Regions from separate parts of the Stenotrophomonas sp. YJH_SMC_119 genome, predicted to be linked through region 1. Evidence: predicted binding sites of a transcription regulator. Region 1 holds the regulator's gene; the other holds the start of a gene.
The links. The regulator HrcA, encoded in region 1, represses chaperone genes, less so after heat shock. The targets are predictions, from matches to a motif close to TTNGCACTCNNNNNNNNNGAGTGCNAA.
Positions count from the first base shown of each region.

Region 2: the regulator HrcA is predicted to act here: its motif matches at 2,837-2,863, upstream of AC5P6S_RS12800 (co-chaperone GroES).

Region 1 is NZ_JCAFRP010000004.1:121,198-126,617, forward strand. It holds gene AC5P6S_RS08165 (LysR family transcriptional regulator) at 1-517, shown strand, start outside; gene recN (DNA repair protein RecN) at 627-2,288, opposite strand; gene hrcA (heat-inducible transcriptional repressor HrcA) at 2,404-3,468, shown strand; gene grpE (nucleotide exchange factor GrpE) at 3,532-4,047, shown strand; gene dnaK (molecular chaperone DnaK) at 4,230-5,420, shown strand, end outside.
Region 2 is NZ_JCAFRP010000007.1:149,204-154,623, forward strand. It holds gene AC5P6S_RS12785 (protein-disulfide reductase DsbD family protein) at 1-403, opposite strand, end outside; gene cutA (divalent-cation tolerance protein CutA) at 400-738, opposite strand; gene AC5P6S_RS12795 (endonuclease) at 807-2,597, opposite strand; gene AC5P6S_RS12800 (co-chaperone GroES) at 2,910-3,197, shown strand; gene groL (chaperonin GroEL) at 3,279-4,928, shown strand; gene AC5P6S_RS12810 (DUF6445 family protein) at 5,063-5,420, shown strand, end outside.

The DNA of each region.
Region 1 (5,420 bases):
GGTGATCGACCTGCTGGAGCAGCGCACCGACGTGGCGGTGCGGGCCGGTCCGCTGAAGAGCTCGAGCCTGGTGGCGCGGCGGCTGGGCGCGACGCGGATGATGATCGTGGCTGCACCGGCCTACGCGCAGCGGCACGGGCTGCCACGCACTGCCGAGGAGCTGCAGTCGCACAACCGGCTGGATATCGGCCATGCGCGCGCGATGCAGGGCTGGCCGCTGCTGCAGGACGGGCGCGAACGCATGCTGCTGCCCAGTGGCAACGCGCGCGCCAGCAACGGCGATGCGCTGCGCCAGCTGGTGCTGGGTGGGTTGGGCATGGCGCGGCTGGCAGCATTCCAGGTGCAGCAGGATATTGCCGCCGGGCGCCTGCTGCCGGTGCTGGAAGAGGCCAACCCCGGTGACCTGGAAGAGGTGCACGCGGTGTTCCTGGGGCAGGGCGGCTACCTGCCGCTGCGGGTGCGCGCGTTTCTTGATTTCCTGGTGGAGAACGTCGACCTGACGCAGCCACGGGGGTAGTGCCGGGCGCCGGCCGGCAACCTCGCGATCTTCGACCCCTCGCATCGGTTGCCGGCCAGCGGCCGGCACTACCGTGCGGAAGCCGGGCCCACGCTCTGCTCTGCCGGCCTCAGGCCTGCAGCAGCTTGCGCGCGGCGGCGCGCGCTTCCTTGCTCACTTCCACGCCGCCGAGCATGCGCGCCAGCTCTTCCTCGCGCGCCTTGCTGTCCAGCTTTTCCACGGCGCTCTGGGTCATGCCTTCCACCGGGGCCTTGCTGACCCGGTAATGGGCATGGCCCTTGGAGGCAACCTGCGGCAGGTGGGTCACGCACAGCACCTGGCGCTTCTCGCCGAGCGCGCGCAGCTTCTGGCCGACGATGTCGGCTACCGCGCCGCCGATGCCGGAGTCGACTTCGTCGAACACCATGGTCGGTACGGCATCCAGGTCCAGCGCGGCCACTTCGATGGCCAGCGAGATGCGTGACAGTTCGCCGCCGGAGGCCACCTTGCGCAGGGCGCGCGGCGGCTGGCCGGCATTGGCTGCGACCAGGAATTCCACGCGCTCGGCGCCCTGCGGGTCGGGCTTGCCGGCGTCCTGCGGTTCCAGCTCGATCAGGAACTGGCCGCCGCCCATGCCCAGCTCGGCGATGATGCCAGTGGTGGTGGCCGACAGCTCGGCAGCAGCGCTGCGACGGCTGGCGGTCAGCACTTCGGCCTGTGCGCGCCAGGCGGCGGCGGCCTTGTCGATCTCGCCGGCCAGGCGCTGCAGGCGTTCGTCGGCGCCGCGCAGCTGTTCCACTTCGGCGTGCATGCGCTCGCGCTGCGCACCCAGCTCGTCCATCGGCACGCGGTGCTTGCGGGCCAGGTCGTGCAGACGGCCGAGGCGGCGCTCGTTCTCCTCGAACTGTTCCGGGTCGGCGTCGAGGTCGTCATGCACCCGATCCAGCAGCGACAGGGCTTCGTGCAGCTGGATCGAAGCGTTCTCGATCAGGCCATCCACCTCGCCCAGGCGCGGGTCGTGCTCGATCAGGCGCGACAGCTCGTGGCGCACCTGCTGCAGCAGGTCCAGCGCGGAGTTTCCGTCGTCGCCGTTGAGCTGGTTGCTGGCGGCCTGGCAGGCGCTCAGCAGGGCGCTGGCATGGGCCTGGCGGCGGTGGCTGGCGCCGAGTGCGGCAATCGACTCCGGCTCCAGGTCTTCACGGTCCAGCTCGCGCAGCTGATGCTCCAGGAAGCCGATCCGGTCACTGACGTCGCCCTGTTGCGACAGCGCCAGCGATTCATCGACCAATGCCTGCCAGGCCGCGGCGGCGCGTCGCACCTGGCGGCGTTCGTTCTCGTTGCGCGCATAGGCGTCGAGCAGGGCCAGCTGCGACGGGCGTGTCAGCAGGGCCTGCTGTTCGTGCTGTCCGTGGATCTCCACCAGCAGCGAGGCCAGGTCGCCCAGTTGCGCCAGGGTCACCGGGCGGCCGTTGATCCAGGCCCGCGAACCGCCATCGGCGCGGATGACCCGGCGCAGCTGGCACTGCTCCTCGTCGTCCAGCTCGTTGTCGGCCAGCCACTGGCGTGCAGCCTGCAGCTGCTCCAGCGCAAACTCGGCCGAAAGCTCGGCGCGCGCGGCGCCGTGGCGGACCACGCCGCTGTCGGCGCGCAGGCCGGACAGGAAGCCCAGCGCGTCGACCATCAGCGACTTGCCGGCGCCGGTCTCGCCTGAAACCACGGTCATGCCTGGCCCGAACTCCAGTTCGGTGGCGCGGACGACGGCGAAATCCTTGATCGAAAGATGTCTGAGCATGGGTAAGGGGGTATCAGCAGCCGCGCAACGCTAGCACGCGGGCGAGGGAGGTCCAATGACTTGCCAAGGTGATGCGCCGCCATTATCTAGTGTCCGTGTCTCACAGGTTGATTCCATGCACGGTTCTCCCGACCAGCTTGCCCCGCGTGCGCGCCATCTGCTGCGCACGCTGATCGCGCGTTACATCCAGGACGGCGAGCCGGTCGGCTCGCAGACGCTGGCGCGCGTGGCCGGGCTGGAGGTCAGTCCGGCCACCATCCGCAACATCCTGGGTGACCTGGAAGACCTGGGGCTGCTGGCCTCGCCGCACACCTCCGCCGGGCGCGTCCCGACCGCACATGGCTACCGGGTCTTCGTCGACAGCCTGCTGCAGATGCAGCCGCCGGGCGAAGGCGAGCTGGCCCGGTTGCGCCAGGAACTGGCTGGCGGCGGCAGCACCCAGGCCCTGCTCGGCAGCGCCTCGGAGCTGTTGTCGGCGATGAGCCACTTCGTCGGCGTGGTCAGCGCGCCGCGACGCGAGCAGTTCGCCTTCCGCCAGATCGACTTCGTGGCGCTGGACGGGCGCCGGGTGCTGGCGATCCTGGTGTTTGCCGACAACGAGGTGCAGAACCGCGTCATCGAGACCCGGCAGGAGTTCGCGCCGGGCCAGCTGGAGCAGGTCGCGAACTACCTCAATGCCCATTTCGCCGGCCTGCCGATGGCCGAGATCCGCACCCGACTGCTGCTGGAACTGCGCGATGCCCGCTCCGAGCTGGAACAGCTGCTGGCGCACAGCATCGAGCTGGCCGAGCAGGCCCTGCAGCCGGCGGCCGACGACATGCTGGTGGCCGGCCAGACCCGCCTGATGGGGGTGCAGGACCTGTCCGACCTGGAGCGCCTGCGCGAGCTGTTCGAGCTGTTCTCCAGCAAGCGCGAGATCCTGCAGCTGCTGGAGCGGACCATCCAGGCGCCCGGCGTGCGCATCTTCATCGGCGAGGAGACCGGGATGATGCCGCTGCAGGGCGTCTCGCTGGTCACTGCCCCTTACACGGCCAATGGTCAGGTGCTGGGCGTGCTGGGGGTGATCGGCCCCAAGCGGATGGCCTACGACCGCGTGATCCCGCTGGTCCAGGCTACCGCCGATGTGCTGGGCGCGGCGTTTTCGCCAGCCGGCCGCCCGCCGGGAACATCCGACGCTTGAAACGCAGCATCCCGCCCACACTAGGGTGGGTGGAGGCGGAGATTGACCGCCAGGGACCCAGACATGAACCACGAACAGCCAGATATCGAATCCCAGCAGAGTGCCGCCGATGCGGCCGCCACCGCCGGCGTCAACGACGAAGTCGAGCGCCTGCGCGCCGAAATCGAACAGGTCAAGGCCGATGCCCTGCGTGAGCGCGCCGACCTGGAGAACCAGCGCAAGCGCGTTGCCCGTGACATCGAACAGGCCCGCAAGTTCGCCAACGAGAAGCTGCTGGGCGATCTGCTCCCCGTGTTCGACAGCCTGGATGCCGGCCTGAAGGCCGCCGGCGACGAACCGCACCCGCTGCGCGAAGGCCTGGAGCTGACCTACAAGCAGCTGCTGAAGGTGGCCGCCGACAACGGACTGGTCCTGCTGGACCCGATCGGCCAGCCGTTCAACCCGGAACACCACCAGGCCATCAGCCAGGTGCCGACGCCGGGCGCCGCCCCGGGCAGCGTGGTGACCGTGTTCCAGAAGGGCTACCTGCTCAACGAGCGCCTGCTGCGGCCGGCGCTGGTGGTGGTGGCCGCCGATTGATGGACCAGGCCGGGCTTTGCCCGGTCCCGGTTGTGCCAGGCCATGCCTGGCAAGGTTTTCCAGGCGCTGAACACAGCGTTCGGGAGACGGCTTGAATGTTCCACGAGCCTCCCCCACATCGTATTCATCCACCGGCCGAACGGCCGGACTGACACCAACAAGCATCCTCAGGAGTCTCCCCCATGGGCAAGATCATTGGTATCGACCTCGGCACCACCAACTCGTGCGTGGCGATCATGGACGGCGGCAAGGCCCGCGTCATCGAGAATTCGGAAGGCGATCGCACCACCCCGTCGATCGTCGCCTACACCAAGGACGGCGAAGTCCTGGTCGGCGCCTCGGCCAAGCGCCAGGCCGTGACCAACCCGAAGAACACCTTCTACGCGGTGAAGCGCCTGATCGGCCGCAAGTTCACCGACGCCGAAGTGCAGAAGGACATCGCGCACGTCCCGTACAGCATCCTGGCCCATGACAATGGCGACGCCTGGGTGGCCACCAGCGACGGCAAGAAGATGGCCCCGCAGGAAATCTCGGCCAAGGTGCTGGAAAAGATGAAGAAGACCGCCGAGGACTTCCTCGGTGAGAAGGTCACCGAAGCGGTCATCACCGTGCCGGCCTACTTCAACGACAGCCAGCGCCAGGCAACCAAGGACGCCGGCCGCATCGCCGGCCTGGACGTCAAGCGCATCATCAACGAGCCGACCGCGGCCGCGCTGGCCTATGGCCTGGACAAGGGCGACAACAAGGATCGCAAGATCGTGGTGTACGACCTGGGCGGCGGCACCTTCGACGTCTCGGTGATCGAGATCGCCAACGTCGACGGTGAAAAGCAGTTCGAAGTGCTGGCCACCAACGGCGACACCTTCCTGGGTGGCGAAGACTTCGACAACCGCGTCATCGAGTACCTGGTTGAAGAGTTCAACAAGGACCAGGGCATCGACCTGCGCAAGGATCCGCTGGCCCTGCAGCGCCTGAAGGATGCTGCCGAGCGCGCCAAGATCGAGCTGTCCAGCGCCCAGCAGACCGAAGTGAACCTGCCGTACGTCACCGCTGACGCGTCGGGTCCGAAGCACCTGAACATCAAGCTGACCCGCGCCAAGCTGGAAGCCCTGGTGGACGACCTGATCAAGAAGTCGATCGAGCCGTGCCGCGTCGCCCTGAACGATGCCGGCCTGCGTTCGAGCGACATCAGCGAAGTGATCCTGGTCGGCGGCCAGACCCGCATGCCGAAGGTGCAGCAGGCGGTGACCGAGTTCTTCGGCAAGGAACCGCGCAAGGACGTCAACCCGGACGAAGCCGTGGCACTGGGTGCTGCGATCCAGGGCGGCGTGCTGGGCGGCGACGTCAAGGACGTGCTGCTGCTGGACGTGACC
Region 2 (5,420 bases), on a different contig from region 1:
GCGGCGGGTAACAGACACCGGCATCTGCGCAGCCCTGGTAACGCACTTCCAGGCTGATGGTGCTGGCGGCCTCGGTCGGCGTGCCGGGCAGGGTGGCCTGCAGGCGCTCGCGATAGGTTTCGACCTCGCCGAAGAAATCGTCGTGGTGCTTGTCGCCCTTGGGCATCTGCAGCGCGCCGGCATTGAAGGCCGGGTCGGCCCTGACGCTGGTGCGGTGGCGATACAGGTAATAGCCGGGCGCGATCTTGAACTGCAGCTGCACCTGGCCCCGTTCGGGGGCACTGGCGGTCAGCGCGAACGCCTGGTCCACCGGCAGCAGATCCTTCTCATCCAGGGCGAAGGCGGGCAGCGAGAGCCACATCAGGGCGCACAGGGCGGCGCCACGCGCAAACAGAGTCTTCAATCAGTGTCCTCCCGGGTCTGTGCCCGGATCCAGTCCAGATACGCCGGCAGGCCGGCCCGGGTTTCGACCGCGATGCACTCCGGGAGTTCATACGGATGCAGTTCGACGATCCGGGCGATTGCGTCATTGACGCGACTCGCGGTGGTCTTCACCAGCAGCTGCAGCTCGGCGTCGGTGGTCACCTCGCCCTGCCAGCGGTAGGTCGACTGCGCGCCATCGAGGCGGGTCACGCACGCGGCCAGGCGCTCGCCAACCAGCGCGTGCGCGATGCGCTCGGCACTGGGCCGGTCCGGGCAGGTGGTCAACAGCAGTAGGACGGGATCGACGGTCGACATGGCCGTCGAGTATAGGGCCGCCGCCGGGTCAGGACCCGGCGGCGGCCGTGGACCGCTGCGTTGCGCGGTCAGTTGGCCAGCTGGCAGGTGGCCGGCTTGGCCGAGGTGAACAGGCCAGGGGTCGCCCACTCGGGGTGGTCGATGAACGGGTTGCGGTTGCCCTGGAAGCTGTAGATCACGTCATTGCGCGCACGCTCGGCATCATCCGGCGGGTCGGACAGGTGCCAGTCGATCAGCGTCGACAGCAGGCCCATGTAGGCCGGCGAGCTGCTGGTCTTGACGATCCTGCTGCGGTCGTCGGTCAGCTCCAGGTCCGGCTCGGACTGGCCAGTGGCTGCATCCTTGCCGCCCTCGTAGCGGATCGCCATGTACATCACCGCACGCGCCATGTCGCCCTTGCGCTTGCCCCACACCTCGAACGTGCCGGTGTTGCCGTCCGGCGTGCGCACCCAGTTGGAGTTGCCCGGATAGCCACCACTGCCGCCACCCTGGCCGTTGTTGGCCTCGGTGGCGCGCTCGCCGCAGCTGGCGTCGCACTTGCCGAACGGCTTGTTGCCACGGTCGGCGTTCCACTGTGCATCGGTCAGGTACAGCATGTGGGTGTCGGTATACGGCGCGTACGGCAGGCCCTTGTCACCCGTAGTGGTGGCAAAACCCAGCGAGTTCGGCCAGGTGTGCTCGCGGTTGTACTTCAGGCCACTGCCGCTGCCGGCGCGATCGGTCACCTTGGCGTAGCTGCGGTTGCGATACGCGTCGAGGATGCGGTTCGGGTTGTTCGGGTCCTCGTCGGCGATCTCCAGGATGGTCCAGGTACTGGTGCCCGAGCCGCTGTACGGGTAGGCGGTGTGGCCCTTGATTGTCGCGTGCAGCGAGCAGCGCAGCTGGCTCGGGCTGCTGGTGTTGACCTTGGAGTAGTAGCCGGCCGGCACACCCGGGTTGCCCGGGTCCGGATTGCCGCCGGTGCTGGCCACGGTGAAGGCGATGCGGCTGTCGGCCGCCGGGTGTGCGCCCTGCAGGTCGGTGATGCGCGCGGCGCGGATGTCGAAGCGGCAGGCTTCACCGGCCACCAGCGCGGTGTTGGTGGACAGCTTCACGCTGCGTCCGCTGGCCGGGAAGGTCAGCGGCACGCTGCCGGAGGTACCGCAGCTCAGCGCGAACGCGCCGCTGGCCAAGTTCACCGTCTCGCTGAACACCACTTCCAGATCGGCGGCGGCCGGGAAGGTGCTGCTGCCCTGCGCCGGGGTGGTGGTGGACACCGACGGCGGCGTGTTCGGGCCCGGGGTGCCGCCGCCACTGAAGGTCTGGCCGTTGTTGCAGCTGCCGAAGGTCTGCCTGGCCGACTCGGCCCAGGTGAAGTGGGCGTACTGGCTGCCGCTGCCGGTCAGCTGCAGCGAGGTGCCGGGAGCCGTGCTGTTGGTCTCGGCCACCGGAATGTTCTGGCTGGTCATGCCGGCGGCAGGGCCACCGGAGGCGGTGATGGCGCCCTCGTAGCTGAGGAACTGGACCACCTTGCCGCTGGCGTCGACCAGGGCGACGCCGTCGTTCGGGCCGTTCTGGATGCCGTTGGTCGGGTAGTTGACCACGGCGATGCTGGCGCTGCCGCAACCGGCGGCGGTGCCGGCCGGGACCGGGTTGTTGGCGTAGACCGTGGCGGCCGAAGGATTGCTGCCGTTGTAGAGGTAGAGGCGGTAGCCGGACAGGTCTTCACCTGCGGTAGCGACCACTTCGATGGCTTCGCCGACGTCACCGGCGGCGGTGCTGTCGTCGTAGTGCAGTTCGTTGATGAAGACCTCGGCCTGGGCCGGCGCCGCGGCCAGTGCCAGCAGGCAGGCGGCGGCAAGCGGGGACAGCAATCGCATCGACTACTCCTTGTGATTGGGAATGCCTGACCGAGCCTAAGGCCGATCCAGTGACACTTTGTCGTAAATGAACGTCAGATATCTGACAGTGCGACGCTTGTCACCGAAATTGTCCAGGACCGACGCCTTGGCCGAGGCGCGCGGGTGGAAAAATTTTTTTCATTCCGCCCTTGAAAGGGGGCGGCGGGGCTCCATCTCTGCCCTGCTCCCGACGTTGTCGGGTTTCTTCACGTGCGGTTCTGGCACTCGCCTGGGGTGAGTGCTAACATCGCCGGACTTTTTTAGACCAATCAATCACTTAAGAGGTCTCCTATGAGCATCAAGCCGCTGCACGACCGCGTTGTGGTCAAGCCGATCGAAGCCGACGAAATCTCCGCCGGTGGCATCGTCATCCCCGACTCGGCCAAGGAAAAGTCCACCAAGGGTGAGGTCGTGGCCGTCGGCCCGGGCAAGCCGCTGGACAACGGCAACGTGCGCGCGCCGTCGCTGAAGGTCGGCGACAAGGTCATCTATGGCCAGTACGCCGGCAGCTCGTACAAGAGCGAAGGCGTCGAATACAAGGTCCTGCGCGAAGACGACGTGCTCGCCGTCATCGGCTGAGCCTCGGCGCGACCTGTTTCAACCTGATCCCAAACTCCCAGCCGCCGGGCATCGTCCGGCGCTACCAATGAGGTAAATGCAATGGCTGCCAAGGATATTCGTTTCGGTGAAGACGCCCGTTCGCGCATGGTGCGCGGCGTCAACGTTCTCGCCAATGCCGTCAAGGCCACCCTGGGCCCGAAGGGCCGCAACGTCGTGCTGGAAAAGAGCTTCGGCGCCCCGACCATCACCAAGGACGGCGTCTCCGTCGCCAAGGAAATCGAACTGGCTGACAAGTTCGAGAACATGGGCGCGCAGATGGTGAAGGAAGTTGCTTCGCGCACCAACGACGATGCCGGCGACGGCACCACCACCGCCACCGTGCTGGCCCAGGCCCTGATCCGCGAAGGCGCCAAGGCCGTTGCCGCCGGCATGAACCCGATGGACCTCAAGCGCGGTATCGACAAGGCCGTTTCGGCCGCCGTCGCCGAGCTGAAGAACATCTCCAAGCCGACCGCCGACGACAAGGCGATCGCCCAGGTCGGTACCATCTCGGCCAACTCGGACGAGTCGATCGGCCAGATCATCGCTGACGCGATGAAGGAAGTCGGCAAGGAAGGCGTCATCACCGTTGAAGAAGGCTCGGGCCTGGACAACGAGCTGGACGTGGTCAAGGGCATGCAGTTCGACCGCGGCTACCTGTCGCCGTACTTCATCAACAACCAGCAGTCGCAGACCGCTGACCTGGATGACCCGTTCATCCTGCTGCACGACAAGAAGATCTCCAACGTCCGTGACCTGCTGCCGGTGCTGGAAGGCGTCGCCAAGGCCGGCAAGCCGCTGCTGATCGTGGCCGAGGAAGTTGAAGGCGAAGCGCTGGCCACCCTGGTCGTCAACACCATCCGTGGCATCGTCAAGGTCGTGGCCGTCAAGGCTCCGGGCTTCGGCGACCGTCGCAAGGCGATGCTGGAAGACATGGCCGTGCTGACCGGCGGCACCGTGATCTCCGAAGAAGTCGGCCTGTCGCTGGAGAAGGCCACCATCAAGGACCTGGGCCGCGCCAAGAAGGTGCAGGTCTCCAAGGAGAACACCACCATCATCGACGGCGTCGGCGACAAGGCCAACGTTGATGCACGCGTGGCGCAGATCAAGACCCAGATCCAGGACACCTCCTCGGATTACGACCGCGAGAAGCTGCAGGAACGCGTGGCCAAGCTGGCCGGCGGTGTTGCCGTGATCAAGGTCGGCGCCTCGACCGAAATCGAAATGAAGGAAAAGAAGGATCGCGTCGACGACGCCCTGCACGCCACCCGTGCGGCCGTTGAAGAAGGCGTGGTTCCGGGCGGCGGCGTTGCCCTGGTCCGCGCGATCACCGCGCTGGCCGGCCTGAAGGGCGCCAACGAAGACCAGAACCACGGCATCCAGATCGCCCTGCGTGCGATGGAAGCCCCGCTGCGCGAGATCGTTGCCAACGCCGGTGACGAGCCGTCGGTCATCATCAACAAGGTCAAGGAAGGCACCGGCAGCTTCGGCTACAACGCCGCCACCGGCGAGTTCGGCGACATGCTGCAGTTCGGCATCCTGGACCCGACCAAGGTGACCCGTTCGGCGCTGCAGAACGCGGCCTCGATCGCTGGCCTGATGATCACCACCGAAGCCATGGTTGCCGAAGCTCCGAAGAAGGACGAGCCGGCCATGGGCGGCGCCGGTGGCATGGGCGGCATGGGTGGCATGGGCGGCATGGACTTCTAAGGTCCACGCCCGCGTCGGACGTTGCCGGCCCTGGCCGGCGCGTCTCCCCGATGCAAGGAAAAACCCCGCCGCGAGGCGGGGTTTTTTTGTTGCCCGGTTGCCGCCATGGCGCCGCGTCGCTACGCTCGCAGACCATGCCTACCTCGTTCATCGTCGTCGACGACTTCCTTTCTCCAGCCGATGCACACGGCCTGCGCCAGGCCGGCCTGGGCCTGACCTACCCGGCGCAGGAGGGGGCATTCCCCGGGCGTAATTCGCTCGAACGGCTGGAGCTGGACGGCCTGTCCGAGGCCGCGTCGCGGTTGGTCAACGAGCCGCTGCGGCCGGTCAATCCGTTGCAGTCGCACGGCAAGTTCCGGCTGACCCTGGCCAGCGATGTGGGTCGCGCCAAGGTGCACACCGACCATTCGCACTGGTCCGGCATCCTCTACCTCAGCGCCCCGGAGCACTGCGAAGGGGGTACCGAGTTCTTCCGCCATCGCCGCACCAACA